DNA from 2 places in the Clostridium oceanicum genome. Region 2 is predicted to be linked to the other one. Evidence: riboswitches for the same ligand, from Rfam matches in the RefSeq annotation. Region 2 holds a riboswitch; the other holds the start of a gene.

Region 1 (7,830 bases), on a different contig from region 2:
AAACTCCACCTGAGTTATCTGCAGATATAGCAGATAAAGGAATAATAATGACAGGTGGAGGAGCTTTATTAAATGGACTTAGTGACTTAATAGGAAGCGTTACTAAAGTACCTGTTCATATAGCTGATAATGCAGTTTCTTGCGTAGCAGAAGGTACTGGAAAGGTACTAGCTTATTTGGATAAAATGGGTATATCATCTTCCGGTGATGGATTAAATTTAGTTGAATAACATATAGCTTTATATGAATAAGCACCATAATAATAACTATTATTATGGTGCTTATTCAGGTTCATTATATACCATATAATAGCAATGTAGTAATGAGTTAACTATAGTTTTTGCCATATTCATTATTAAACTTAATCTAATAGTATTAGAATGAAATAATTCATTGTTTTCATGAGAGTCTACAATTCCTATTATAGATACTTCTCCTATATTAGGTAGAGATTTCCCTACACCCTTTCCGGGATGAACAGGATAGTCTCTTACCTGCAGTTCTCCAATTTTGCATTTATCACCTAAGCAAGCGTCTATGCCTATTATATTGCTATTTGGGTGACGATTTTTGATTTGAGATATTTTTTCTTCTATATTTAAAGCATGTATAGGATTATCTATAGTTCCATATACATGTAGAGGAAAATTTTTCGATCTTAACATACTACCTACTAGAGGTCCTAAAGAATCACCTATACACCTATCAGTTCCTATACATACTATTAAAGTATCTTTATTAATATAATCTTTTAAAAAATATGCTATTTTATAGTAGGATAGCGAATTGTTATAAGGTGTTTTAATTTTACTCAAAGTACATCCCTCCCTATATTAATTTATATGAATAGGGATAATTAAATATTAAATAAAAATTTTAATTTTTTTTCCATATATTTAATTGGTCAGTATTAGTAAGACATCCTAGAAGCCTATCCCTTATTCCTGGTATATCTTTTTCTAAAGAAGATATTAAATCTTTCATATACTCTCTTTTAGTATATCCATTAGCAGGGCAAGGGTTGTCAATTATTTTAAAATTATATTTTTTTGATATGCTTTTGGTTTCATATTCATTTATATAAACCATAGGTCTTATTAAAGTTATATCACGTCTGTTTAAATAAGTTTTAGGAGAAAAGCTACTAATTCTTCCTTCATAGAACATAGACATAAGTAAAGTTTCAACAGCATCATTTTTATGATGACCTAATGCAAGTTTATTACAGCCTAATTTTTTAGCATAATCATTTAATGCACCTCTTCTTAAATTTGCACAAAGGGAACAAGGATTTTTTTCTTTTCTAATATCAAAAACTATTTCTTTTATATTAGTTTTATAAATGTGTATTGGTATATCCATTTCAGAGCACATTTCTTCCATAGGAGAAAAATCTGCACCACTATTTGGATCTATAACTATAGCTATTAAATCAAATTTTTCAGGGGAGAACCTTTGGTATTTTTTTAGTAGTTGTAATAAACATATACTATCTTTTCCACCAGATAAACCGACAGCTATTTTGTCATTGTCTTGAATTAAATCAAAATCATTTATAGCTTTTCTTAATTTACTTAATAATTTTTGCATAAGTACCTCCTAAGTATGAATATATTGTAGTTATTTAGATTATATTGTAAAAATGTACTAATAATTATACCATTAAAACCTTATATGTTTTATAAATGGTATATGTGTATAAAATAAAGAAAATTAGAGATAATAAAAGATACAAAGGAATAAAGCAGTAAAAACATAAATAAATGGGCTTGAAATTATAATTAAAAACAGATATACTATTTCTTGTCGAAAGCGTTCAAAACTTTCAACATAAATACAAAATATGCTGGCATGGCTCAATTGGCAGAGCAGCTGACTTGTAATCAGCAGGTTGTAGGTTCAAGTCCTATTGCCAGCTCCATATGTGGAGGAGTTCCCGAGTGGCCAAAGGGGGCAGACTGTAAATCTGTTGCAATTTGCTTCGATGGTTCGAATCCATCTTCCTCCACCAAAATTTTATGGGCGCATAGCTCAGCTGGGAGAGCATCTGCCTTACAAGCAGGGGGTCACAGGTTCGAGCCCTGTTGTGCCCACCATAAAATTTTATAAAAAATTTAATAATATGCTGGCATGGCTCAATTGGCAGAGCAGCTGACTTGTAATCAGCAGGTTGTAGGTTCAAGTCCTATTGCCAGCTCCATATGGAGGAGTTCCCGAGTGGCCAAAGGGGGCAGACTGTAAATCTGTTGCAATTTGCTTCGATGGTTCGAATCCATCTTCCTCCACCAAAACCTTTACTTTAGTAAAGGTTTTTTATTTTATGGTAGAATAAATTATAATATAATTTTTTTAGGTTGTTGACACCTATATGATGTTATGTTATGATTTTTAATAGTAAAAGTTAATAGTAAACTCTTATCCAGAGAGGTGGAGGGAAAAGGGCCCTTTGAAACCCGGCAACCAGTGAGTAGTGATGTTCACTATAGGTGCCAATTCCGGCAGTTAGTTCTGCAAGATAAGAGAGAAGTTAGTATATAACCTCTTCTTATTGAAGAGGCTTATTTTTTTGCAATTTTAAAATCATTAAATGGGAGGTTTAAAGTATGAAAAGAATTTTTACATCTGAATCAGTTACAGAGGGACATCCAGATAAAATTTGTGACCAGGTATCAGATGCTATATTAGATGCTATATTAGAAAAAGATCCAGAAGGTAGAGTAGCTTGTGAAACAGCTGTTACTACTGGTATGGTATTAGTAATGGGGGAAATATCTACTCATTGTTATGTAGATATACCTAAAGTTGTTAGAGAAACTATAAAAGGAATAGGTTACGATAGAGCTAAATACGGATTTGATTGTGAAACTTGTTCTGTATTAACTTCAATAGATGAACAATCTTCAGATATTGCTGTAGGTGTTGATGAAGCATTAGAATCAAAAGCTGGAGAAATGGAAAAAATAGATGCTATAGGTGCTGGAGATCAAGGTATGATGTTTGGTTTTGCTACTAATGAAACTAAAGAATATATGCCTCTTCCTATAGAAACAGCTCATAAAATAACAAGAAGATTATCAGAAGTTAGAAAAAATGGAACTTTAGCATATTTAAGACCAGATGGAAAAGCACAAGTTACAGTAGAATATGAAGATGAAAAACCAGTTAGAATAGATTCTATTGTTGTTTCAACTCAACATAGCAGAAAAGCTACACAAGAACAAATACAAAAAGACATAAAAGAGCATGTTATAAATGCTGTAATTCCTGAAGAATTATTAGATGAGAATACAAAATATTACATTAACCCAACTGGTAGATTTGTAATTGGAGGACCACAAGGGGATTCAGGATTAACAGGAAGAAAAATAATAGTTGATACTTATGGCGGATATGGAAGACATGGTGGAGGAGCTTTCTCAGGTAAGGATGCAACAAAAGTAGATAGATCAGCTGCATATGCAGCTAGATGGGTAGCTAAAAACTTAGTAGCAGCAGGAGTAGCAGATAAATTAGAAATACAACTATCTTATGCTATAGGAGTAGCTAAGCCAGTTTCAATATCTATAGATACTTTTGGAACAGGAAAAATATCAGAAGAAAAAACATCTCAAATAGTAGATAAAGTATTTGATCTAAGACCAGGAGCTATTATAAGAGATTTAAAATTAAAAAGACCAATATATAAACAAGTAGCAGCTTATGGTCATTTTGGAAGAACAGATATAGATGTTCCATGGGAAAAGTTAGATAAGGTTGATGAAATAAAAAAATACTTATAATATAAGAAGAGTTAGGCTTTATGGTCTAACTCTTTTAATTAGGTAGTATTTGTATATATGTAAATAAATTATGTTATAATTTATATAATAAAGTAGTTTAGGAGAGATCATATGCAGGAATTACAAGGCTTTGTTGAGGATATAGTTTTTGAAAATCAGGATAACGGATATATGGTTGCAAAAATTAAAGACAAAAACAGAATTATAACTATAGTTGGGTTTATTCCTTATATAACAGAAGGTCAAAATTTAAAATTAAAAGGTGAATGGGTTGTTCATAAGCAATTTGGTAAACAGTTTAAAGTTGAAAGTTGTGAAGAGATAACTCCAGATACCGTTTTAGGAATAGAAAGATACCTAGCTTCTGGTATAGTGTCTGGTATAGGGCCTGTAACTGCTAAAAAAATAGTTGCGAAATTTAAAGAGAAATCCTTAGATATATTAGATAATGATATAGAAAAGCTTAAAGAGATAGAAGGTATTGGTAAAAAGAAAATAGAAACTATAAAATCTTCTTATGAAAAGCAAAGAGAAGTAAGAAACATTATGATATTTTTCCAGCAATATGGAGTTACTGCTAACCAGTGTGTAAAGATACATAAAAAATATGGAGTTAATTCTATAAATAAAGTACGTAAAAATCCATATATACTTACAGAAGATATATCTGGTATAGGGTTTAAAACTGCTGATAAAATTGCTAAAAGTTTAGGGATAGAAGCAGATTCACCTTTTAGAATTCAAAGTGGAATAACCTATATAATAAACCAGTTTTGTGCGTTAGGAAATACTTATATGCCTATGGATAAACTAAAAAAACAAGCAATAGATATTTTATGTGTTAAAGAAGAAGAGATTGAAAGAAATATATATGTAAGTGTTTCTGAAAATAAACTTAAGATAGAGGAAGCTTATAATAATAAATGTGTATTTAATTTACCCTACTACTATTGTGAATTAGGAGTAACTAGAAAGATATTAATGTTATCTTTAAATGAGTATAAAGATTTAAAAATAGATATAGAAAAAGAAATAGGAATATTTGAAAAAAGTAATAGTATAACTTTTGCACCATCACAAAAAGAAGCCATAAAAGGAGCTTTTGATAATGGGGTTGAAGTAATTACTGGAGGACCTGGAACTGGTAAAACTACTATAATAAACTGCATAACGGATATATTTGAAAAAGCCAATATGAGGGTATTTATGGCAGCTCCTACAGGAAGAGCAGCAAAGAGAATGTCAGAATCTACAGGACGAGAAGCTAAAACTATACATAGACTATTAGAGATGGGAATAGGAGAAGATAGGGAAGGATTATTTTCAAAAAGTGAAGATACTCCATTAGAATGTGATGTAATTATTATAGATGAAGCTTCTATGATAGATATAATGCTTATGCATAGCTTGCTTAAGGCTATATCTTTAGGCACAAGACTTATTATAGTTGGTGATGTGGATCAACTTCCTTCTGTAGGTCCTGGTAACGTTCTTAGAGATTTAATAGATAGTAGATGTGTTAAGATTGTTAGATTGAAAGATATTTTTAGACAGTCAAAGGAAAGTATGATAATAGTAAATGCCCACAAAATTAATAGTGGAGAAATGCCCTTATTAAATAAAAAAGATAAAGATTTTTATTTTATAGAATGTGAAGATCCAAATAAAATTTCAGATACTTTAATAGACCTTTGTAACAAAAGGTTACCAAAATTCAATAAAAAGTGGGATAAAAAGAAGCATATACAAATACTGTCCCCTATGAGAAAAGGAATACTTGGAATCAATAATTTAAATGTTCATTTGCAAGAAATTTTAAATCCTAAAGATAAGGATAAAAAAGAAATAAGTTTTAAAGACACTATATTTAGAGTTGGGGATAAGGTTATGCAAATAAAAAATAACTATACCCTAAAATGGACTAGAAAATATAGTGAATTAGAAAAAGATGGTGTAGGGGTATTTAATGGAGATGTAGGATATATAGAAGACGTAGATGAAGAAAAAAAGACAATAACTGTATTATTTGATGAAGATAAAAGGGTAGTTTATGAAGATTTATATTTAGATGAAATAGATTTAGCATATGCTGTAACTATACATAAAAGTCAAGGAAGTGAATTTCCAGTGGTTATTATACCAATGTTTATGGGTCCGCCACTTTTAATGAATAGAAATCTCCTTTATACAGGAATAACAAGAGCAAAAAAGTTAGTTGTATTAGTAGGATCTTTAAAAGCTACTAGTTTTATGATAAGCAATAATAAGAGCTTTGAAAGATTTTCACTTCTTAAATGGAGAATAGTTAATGTAATAGAGAATGGGCTTTCAAGTGAAAATAATGATAACAATTAAAGGAGAGTAGTTTTTATGACTTTATTAAAAAAGTATGGTTATGAAAAACATGAACCTAGTGAAGTCTTAGATTATATATCTTCATGGTGTAAGAGTGAAGAAAGATTTTTAAATGTTATAGCAATACCTTATAATGATTGTAAATTTTTTGTTGATATTATATTATATTTTATAAATCATGGCAAAAATATATTATATGTAACTAATGAAAAAAAAACAAATGTAAAGATAGTTAGATATTTAAAAAAGCTAACAGGTTTTAATGATTATTCTTATGTGAAAAATCCAAAAACTAAAGTAGAATCAAAGTTAAAAATAACAGATTTTAATATAGGGGATTATTTAAATGAAAAATTTGATTTAGTAATATATGATGATATAAGTAATTTTTCTTTTCATAGTAAAGAAAATATACAAAGATTAATAAAATCTAAGCTTAAAAATGAAGGCAAAGCTATATCCTATTCTATTGAACCAATACTTCCATATTATAGACACTTTTATATACCTTTTAGAGAAGATAAAATGCCTATAATAGAACCTAGGATTATGATTACTAGAATAGATCTTAATAAAGAAATACCGTTTATAATGTATGATTATTTAGAATGGTCTATAAAGTCTAAAAGAAAAGTTATAGTTTATACTTCATCTAATAGGGTTAGTGAAAATTTATATAAATATATAAATAACAACAATATTAATTTTGGTGTTAGTGTAACTGTAGATAAAAATTATAAAAACTACAAAAAGATTGACGAATTTATGAAAAGTGAAAAAGGTATAATAATAACCAATAATTTTAATAACATTCCTTGTAACATAAAAAATACAGATCTTATAGTTTATGGAGCAGATTCTTTTAATTATAAAGAACTTGTTTATTTATGTGGAGTAGTTGGAAGGAGTGAATATAATTTTAGAGGAGAAATTATGTTTTTAGCTAATAGTGAAGAGGAAAGTATGGATAAAGCTAAAGATATAATTAGAAACTTTAATAAAAGAGCATGGAAAATAGGTTTATTGAATTTATAAAATATATAGGAGATTGTGTTTTAGAGGTTATATATCCTCATACTAACAATTGCATAATATGTGATTCTTATGTAGAAAATAAATTCTTATGTAGAAATTGTGAAAATAAAATAAAATATTGTTATGATCCTTATATAATTGATAAAAATGGGTTAAAAGTTAAAATATATTCAGTAGCCTACTATTCAGGAATAATTTTAGAACTTATTATAAGACTTAAATATAAAAGTGATTTTAAAAGTGGAGAAGTATTAGGATTTTTAATGTATAAAAAAATATTAAAAGAAAATTTAAATATAGATTATATAACTTATGTTCCTTCTACTAATAAATCCCTTAAAAAAAGAGGTTACAATCAAAGTAAATATTTAGCTAAAATTATAGGTGATTATACGAAAATACCTATAATTAATCTTTTAACTAAAAATGATAATGCTAAAGATCAGATTGGCTTAAATAAAGAAGAAAGATGGAAAAATGTAAAAAATAGCTTTAACTTAAAGTTTAAAGAAAATATTGAAAATAAAAATATACTTTTGGTAGATGACGTTTTAACTACTGGAGCTACTACCTTTTATTGCTTTAAAGAATTAAAAAAATTAAAGATTAATAATGTTTTTGTATTGACTGCAGCCAAAAGTCGTGTATAATTTAAATGTAA
Region 2 (7,830 bases):
GACTACATCCTTGGGCTATATATGCAATTATGTCATTATCTTTAGCCTTTTTTGCTTATAATAAAAATTTGCCTTTATCATTAAGATCTGTATTTTACCCTATTTTAAAGGATAAAATTTTTGGAATTTGGGGAGATATAATTGACATTCTAGCAGTAATTGCTTGCTTAGTTGGTCTTGCAACATCATTGGGCCTTGGAGTTCAACAAATAAATAGTGGACTTACTTATCTTTTTAATATAAATTCAAGCATACTTATACAAATTGTATTAATTGCTATAATAACAGGAATTGCAACATTATCAGTAATTTCAGGTATAGATAAAGGTGTAAAATTTTTATCAGAGATTACTATGAAAATGGCACTAGTTTTTATGGTTGCTGTTTTATTAATTGGTCCAACTTCTTATATAATAAGAACATTTTCAAATTCACTAGGATTATATATAAATGATTTTGTTAAATCAGCATTCTTTATATCAATGGATGGTAGTAGTTGGCAAGGAACTTGGCCTATATTTTATATTGCATGGTGGATATCTTGTTCCCCTTTTGTAGGGATGTTTATCGCTAGAATATCTAAAGGTAGAACTATAAGAGAATTTGTTTTAGCAGTATTAATTGTTCCTTCTTTATTATCTTTCTTATGGTTATCTGTATTTGGAGGTACTTCAATTTATATCAATAATATTACTAATGGTTCTCTATTTGAAGTAGTAAAAAATAAACTTCCAGTTGCACTATTTGAAATGATAAACAATTTAAATACGCCATTTTTAGCAGGATCAATAAAAATACTTCTTTCTATAGTAGGGATATTACTTGTAATATTTTTCTTTGTTACTACTAGTGATTCAGGTTCTCTAGTAGTTGATAGCATAACCACTGGTGGTAAATTAGATTCTCCAGTAGGTCAAAGAGTATTTTGGGCTTGCATAGAAGGTTTTATTGCAACAGTACTTCTTTTAATCGGTGGAGAAAAAGCTTTAACTACATTACAAACCGCAGTAATAAGTACTGGGCTTCCTTTTGCAATACTTCTTAGTATTATGAGTATAGTTTTAATAACCAGTGTCAAAAAATCCTATGCTAAACAACAAAAGGTTAAAGAAATAAAACTATACAAACGGTTTGATGAATTTAAAGATAGCGAGGATTTTGAAGAAAAAAATTTGGCTTAAATCCTTTAAAAAGAGAACTTCTTATTTTTAATAAGAAGTTCTCTTTTTGTATAATAAATAACATATTTAGAAATTCTTTATTAGCAATATTTATTTTTTAAAACAGTATAACTAGCAATCTATTTTAACATAATATTTTTTCAGCAATCTCTACTGCTTCTTTAGCATCTTTAGCATAGTAATCAGCTTTAATCATTTCTGCATAATCTTCATTTAATACCGCTCCACCTACAAAAACTTTACAATCTATATTATTTTCATTTAAAGCTTCTATTGTTTCTTCCATACTTTTAACAGTAGTAGTCATAAGTGCGCTTAACCCTATTAATTTTACATTATGCTCTTTGGCCGCTTTAACTACTTCTTCTTTAGGAACATCTTTACCTAAATCTATTATAGTAAATCCATAGTTTTCAAGAACTGTCTTAACTATATTTTTACCTATATCATGTATATCTCCTTTTACAGTAGCAAGAATTATTTTTCCTCTGCTTATTTGATCTTTATTTTCTAGTATTAATTTTTCTTTTATAACTTCAAAAGCTTTTTTTACAGTTTCAGCAGATTGTATAAGCTGAGGAAGGAATATGTCACCTTTTTCATATTTTTTCCCTACTATATCTAATGCTGGTATCAAGTATTCATTGACTATTTTAAGCTCACTATTATTTTTAAGTAACTCTTTAGTAATAATTGCTGATTTATCTTTTATTCCTTTTATAATTATTTTTATTAAATCCTCTGAAGTTTCTTCATTAGATACTTTATTACTATCTTTATTATCTATAGCCTTTACGTTTCTTATAGCTGAATCTTTTTTAGGTTTTAAATTACTATATAATTTTATGTAATCTTCCCCTCCAACATCTTCATTATTTAACACTTTGAAAGAATATATTGTATTCATTATTTCAGATTTATTTGGGTTTACTATAGGAAGATCTAATCCATCTCTAAGAGCCATAGCTAAAAAGGTACTATTTAAAAGTTCTCTATTTGGAAGTCCAAAGGAAACATTTGAAACTCCAAGAACTGTTTTAACTTTTAATCTATTCTTAACCATATTTAAAGCTTTTAAAGTTTCTACTACTTCCTTTTGCTGAGCGGAAACTGTTAAAGTAAGACAATCTATTATTATATCTTCTTTAGAAATACCGTATTCTAAACATTTATTAACTATCTTTTTTGCTACTTTAAACCTATCTTCTGCTTTAAGAGGAATACCTTTTTCATCTAGTGTAAGTCCTATAACTGAAGCACCATATTTTTTTACAATAGGTAGTATAGAATTTAAAACTTTTTCCTCACCATTCACTGAATTTACTATAGCTTTTCCATTGTAAATTCTAAGTGCTTTTTCTATAACATTTTTATCATTAGAATCTATTTGAAGCGGTATATCAATTACAGATTGAAGTTCTTTTACAACTTTAATCATCATTTCTGCTTCATTTATTTCAGGTAAACCTACATTAACATCTAAAATATCCGCTCCTGCATCTATTTGTGATAGAGCCTGTTTTACAATATAATCTATATCATTATTTTTAAGAGCTTCTTTAAATAACTTTTTACCAGTAGGATTTATTCTCTCACCTATTACTTTCACTCCGTCTATTATAACAGGGTTAGTAGGAGTACATACTCCACATATTTTAGAACTATTTTTAGATATAGGTTTTACTTTTGATACTTCTTCTACTACTTTTTTTATAAAGGTGTCATCTGTACCACAACATCCACCTAGTATTCTTGCTCCCTTTTCTGCCATTCTTTTTTCTATAGAAGAAAATTCTTCTTTAGATATCTCATATACTGTTTCTCCATTAACCATTTTAGGAAGACCAGCATTAGGTTGAACCATAACTGGTATAGAAGAAAATTCAAGTATTTCTGATACTATAGGTTCAAGTTCTACAGGTCCTAGAGAACAATTTACTCCTAGTGCATCTACTCCTAAGCCCTCTAAAGTCATAATCATTGACAAAATACTGCATCCTGTAAAAGTTCTTCTATCCTTTTCAAAAGTCATTGTACAAAATACAGGTAATTTGGAATTTTCTTTAGCTGCTAAAACTGCTGCTTTAACTTCATATAAATCTGCCATAGTTTCTATAAGTATTACATCTGCTCCACTTTTAACACCTTGAATTACTTGTCTTTTAAATACATTGTAAGCTTTTTCAAATTTTAATGTTCCCATAGGTTCTAAAAGTTCACCTATAGGGCCTATATCTAAAGCCACTAAAGTATCTCTATTTTCTGAAGCTTTTTTAGCATTTTTTACAGCTGCGTCTATTATTTCTTCTACACTATATTTAATATCTTCTAATTTTAGTTCATTAGCTCCAAAAGTATTAGTAGTAATTATATTGGCTCCAGCTTCTATATATTTTTTATGTATGTTTATAATTTTATCTTTATCTTCTATATTTAAAATTTCTGGAATTTCTCCTCTTTTAAGTCCCGCTCTTTGAAGCATTGTTCCCATAGCTCCATCAAAAAACAGTATCTTTTCTTCTAGTATTTTTTTAATTTCCACATGATTCACCTGTCTTTCTAAATTCGCAATCTTTATATTTATTACAGTTTACGCAGCTTCTTTTTTTAAGGGTTATTTCTTTAGGTATAAATCCTATTATAGCGGTAACAGATTTTCTTGGTATCAGTATATTATGAGATGATGCCGTAAGACCAATTTCTCTTTGAGCATTTAAAACTTTTAAAAAATCCTTTTGAATTTCTATACTCAAATCACCATATCCAGGACTATATCTAAATGTTATTTTATTATTTTTAAGCTCAGCTTCTTTTTTTACTATAGATTCTACAAAATCACAGCCATCTTCAATAGCTGTAGTTGCACAAGCGTCTAATATTATTGATTTAGTCATATTAGTTTTTTCATAAAGTGCTATTTTTCTATCTAAGCTTATTCCTAAAGTTACTGCCATAAGAGTGCATTCTTTTGAATTACTTAAATGTCTTAATATATCTTTTCCTTTAAAGATTAAATTAGTATCTTTTATTAATACTTCTTTGTCTTTTTTTTCTATATTAAAAGTTTTATAGGTGTATTTAAAATTTATATATTCTTTAATTTCTCTTCTACATTCTTCAATTAAAGTATCTGTATTTTTATCAACTATAGAACTTTTATACCCTAAATATCTTAAAACTTCTTTTTTATCTATTTTAAATATATCATTCATAAGATTCACCAATTTAAAATCTAAATAGCTAAATCATTATTTACAGAACCTATTATAGATTTTATACTTTCATTTATTTTTCTAGCTACATAAGGATTATTCATTGTATATAGATGAATTCCCTTTACTCCACTAGATACTAAGTCTACTATTTGTTCTACTGCATAAGCTATTCCAGCATCTCTTAAAGCATTTTTATCATGTTCATATCTATTCATTATTTTTATAAATTTTGGAGGAAGTGACGCACCACATAAAGAAACTATTCTTTCAATTTGTTTTTTGTTTATTACAGGCATTATTCCAGCTTGAATTGGTACATTTATATTCTTTTTATTAATTTTATCATTAAACTCATAGAATAAGTTATTATCGAAAAACAATTGACTTATCAAATAGTCTGTACCACAATCAACCTTTTGTTTTAATCTTTCAATATCCTTATCTAAAGAAATGCTTTCTGTATGTCCTTCTGGATAACAAGCTGCTGCTATAGAAAAATCATGATGCTTTTTTATATAATCTACAAGTTCAAATCCATAGTTATAATCCCCTATTGGTTTTTGATCTAAAGGTATGTCTCCTCTTAAAGCTAATACATTTTCTATGTTATTGTCTTTAAGATTTTTTAATGTATTTTCTATAGTTTCTTTTGTAGAATTTATGCAAGTTAAATGAGCTAAAGCTTCTATGTTATATTTGTTTTTTATAAGTGATGAAAGTTCACAAGTTTTATTACCAGAACTAGTACCACCGGCTCCATAAGTTACACTTATATAATCTGGCTTTAGATCTTTAAGTTCATCTAGTGTTTTATATATATTTTCAATTGGAGTAGTACTTTTAGGTGGAAATACCTCCAAAGAGAAAACTACATTTTTTTCGGAAAATAAATTTTTGATTTTCATTTAAATAACCCCTTTTCGTATTATGTCTATTTTATAATTTTTATTATTGATGCTTTACACTGTTCTTTTATTAAGTATAGATTTAAACTAAATATTTTGATTATTAAATTTATTTTTTATTTAGTTGACTTTTTATTTTAAAATAAATAAAAAACCTAAAGGAGTAATCCCTTAGGTTTTAATAACGTAAGATATTATCCTTATCTATCAGCATAATGCTGCAGGATTTAGCACCTTGTATATAAATATACGGTTGCCGGGCTTCGTAGGGCCAGTCCCTCCGCCTCTCATGATAAGCTTCATTCATTTTTTATTAAGTACGATTATATTACAAAAAAAAGAAAATGTAAAGCTATTTTTTATAATTTTTTTATGAAAACTTATACACTTGTTTTTAAGAAGTTTATTTAAAAGAATCTTCTATATTTAAAAAACAACACAGTTTATCTTAATATAGATATATTATTAGGATTATGATTTTAAATTAACTTTATTATATTACTAAGTAATTTTTTATTTATAATAACTACCCGTATATCTTTATGTACTATTTTTTTTACATTAAAGTGCATTTAAATTTTTCACTTACAACACCACCTAATATATATCATAAGATTTTAGAATAATATTAGTATTTAAGTTTTTATTATATTTAAACCTTTATCTTTCTAAACTAAAAAGATAAGTACACCTTTAGCCTCTCTAATAGATAATAAAATTTATACATTTCTCTATTGTATAAACTTTATTATCTATTAAATATAGTTTTTGTATTAAAAAAGCTAAGTGGTTTTTAATACCATATGATCCCAACGGTGGAGAAAGGGCACTTTTTAAAATAATAAAAAAAATATAAATATTTTTTCCTTCTAGTAATATAGCCAATGTATACTTTTTCACTCTAAGTAAATCTATACAAATCATAAATTAACCCCTTGACATAAAAAATGATTTTAAATATAATAAGTTTCAAGCAAAGGTTAAATCAAATTTAAGAAAACGAAAAATTGAATTTTAAAAAGTTAATATAAAATATTTCTTATCAAGAGTGGTTGAGGGACAGGCCCTGAGAAACCCGGCAACAGCTGATTTTTAAAAATCAGAAATGTGCTAAATCCTGCAGTTAAATTTACTGAGAGATGAGAAAATTGTAGTTTCTATAACTGTAATTTAAAGTCATTTCTCTAAGAAATGGCTTTTATTTTTTTTAATAACAAGTTGAAACAGGTTGATTCAATAAACCACTTGTTTCCATTTAAATAAATAATTAAGGGGGCAATACTATGTTTAATGAAAATTGGAAAGATGAAACTATATGTATACAAGGAGGATATACACCAAAGTCTGGAGAAGCTAGAATTCTTCCTATAGTACAAAGTACAACTTATAAATATGAAGATCCAGATCAAGTTGCTAATTTATTTGATTTAAAAGAAGAAGGATTCTTTTATTCTAGAATAGGAAACCCAACTGTTGCAGGGTTTGAACAAAAGCTAACAGAACTTGAAGGTGGAGTTGGCGCGGTAGCTACTGCATCAGGACAATCAGCTATTACTTTAGCAGTTTTAAATATTTGTACAAAAGGAGATCACATTGTAGCATCTTCAAATCTTTATGGAGGAACATTTACTCTACTCTCTTCTACTTTAAACAAATTAGGAATTGATGTAACTTTAGTTTCTCCTGATGCTTCAAGAGAAGAAATTTTAAATAAATGTACTGATAAAACTAAACTTATATATGGGGAAACAATGGCTAATCCTAGCTTAAATATTTTAGATTTTGATAAATTTTCAAGTGTTGCTAAAGAAATTGGAGTACCTTTTATAGTTGATAATACTTTAATGACCTCTAAACTTTGCAAGCCATTAAAGCATGGTGCTAATATAGTAGTTTATTCTGCTACTAAATATATTGACGGTCATGCAACAAGTGTAGGTGGAGCTATAGTAGATGGTGGTAACTTTGATTGGAATAATGGTAAATTTAAATCTCTTTCAGAGCCAGATCCTACATACCATGGTACAAATTTTTCAGAATCTTTTAAAAATGCTGCATATATAGTTAAACTAAGAGTTACATTACTTAGAGATTTTGGAGCATGTTTAAGTCCTTTCAATGCATTCTTGTTTAATTTAGGACTAGAAACATTACATCTTAGAATGGAAAGACATAGCGACAATGCTTTAAAGCTAGCCAAATTTTTAAAAGATCATCCAAAAGTTAGTTGGGTTAATTATCCCCTACTAGAAAACAATAAAAATTATGATAATGCTAAAAAGTATCTAAAATATGGTGCTAGCGGTATATTAACTTTTGGAATTAAAGGAAATGACGATGCAGCTAAAGTATTTACTAAAAATCTTTCCCTAGCAGCTTTAGTTGTTCATATAGGAGATGCTAGAACTAGTGTAATTCACCCTGCTAGCACAACTCATAGACAGTTATCAGAAGAACAATTAATATCTTCTGGAGTACCAAAAGATTTAGTAAGAGTTTCTGTTGGTATAGAAAATGCAGATGATATAA

What was found. Region 2 has a riboswitch for S-adenosylmethionine ahead of ABDZ71_RS10750 (O-acetylhomoserine aminocarboxypropyltransferase/cysteine synthase family protein). Riboswitches for the same ligand answer to the same signal wherever they lie in the genome.
Region 1: it holds a riboswitch for S-adenosylmethionine, as region 2 does, so the genes downstream of both, metK (methionine adenosyltransferase) here and ABDZ71_RS10750 (O-acetylhomoserine aminocarboxypropyltransferase/cysteine synthase family protein) in region 2, are expected to answer to the same signal.

Annotation. Positions count from the first base shown of each region.
Region 1 covers NZ_BAAACG010000013.1:112,987-120,816, forward strand. Annotated here, with positions in the region: gene mreB (rod shape-determining protein) at 1-230, shown strand, start outside; gene yyaC (spore protease YyaC) at 282-815, opposite strand; gene ABDZ71_RS14535 (tRNA 2-thiocytidine biosynthesis TtcA family protein) at 877-1,590, opposite strand; tRNA gene ABDZ71_RS14540 (tRNA-Thr) at 1,846-1,921, shown strand; tRNA gene ABDZ71_RS14545 (tRNA-Tyr) at 1,927-2,011, shown strand; tRNA gene ABDZ71_RS14550 (tRNA-Val) at 2,021-2,096, shown strand; tRNA gene ABDZ71_RS14555 (tRNA-Thr) at 2,125-2,200, shown strand; tRNA gene ABDZ71_RS14560 (tRNA-Tyr) at 2,204-2,288, shown strand; SAM riboswitch class I at 2,413-2,522, shown strand; gene metK (methionine adenosyltransferase) at 2,604-3,779, shown strand; gene recD2 (SF1B family DNA helicase RecD2) at 3,891-6,134, shown strand; gene ABDZ71_RS14575 (competence protein ComF) at 6,150-7,169, shown strand; gene ABDZ71_RS14580 (ComF family protein) at 7,142-7,819, shown strand.
Region 2 covers NZ_BAAACG010000010.1:24,152-31,981, forward strand. Annotated here, with positions in the region: gene ABDZ71_RS10730 (BCCT family transporter) at 1-1,181, shown strand, start outside; gene ABDZ71_RS10735 (homocysteine S-methyltransferase family protein) at 1,306-3,723, opposite strand; gene ABDZ71_RS10740 (methionine synthase) at 3,713-4,393, opposite strand; gene metF (methylenetetrahydrofolate reductase [NAD(P)H]) at 4,414-5,301, opposite strand; SAM riboswitch class I at 5,499-5,600, opposite strand; SAM riboswitch class I at 6,338-6,447, shown strand; gene ABDZ71_RS10750 (O-acetylhomoserine aminocarboxypropyltransferase/cysteine synthase family protein) at 6,585-7,830, shown strand, end outside.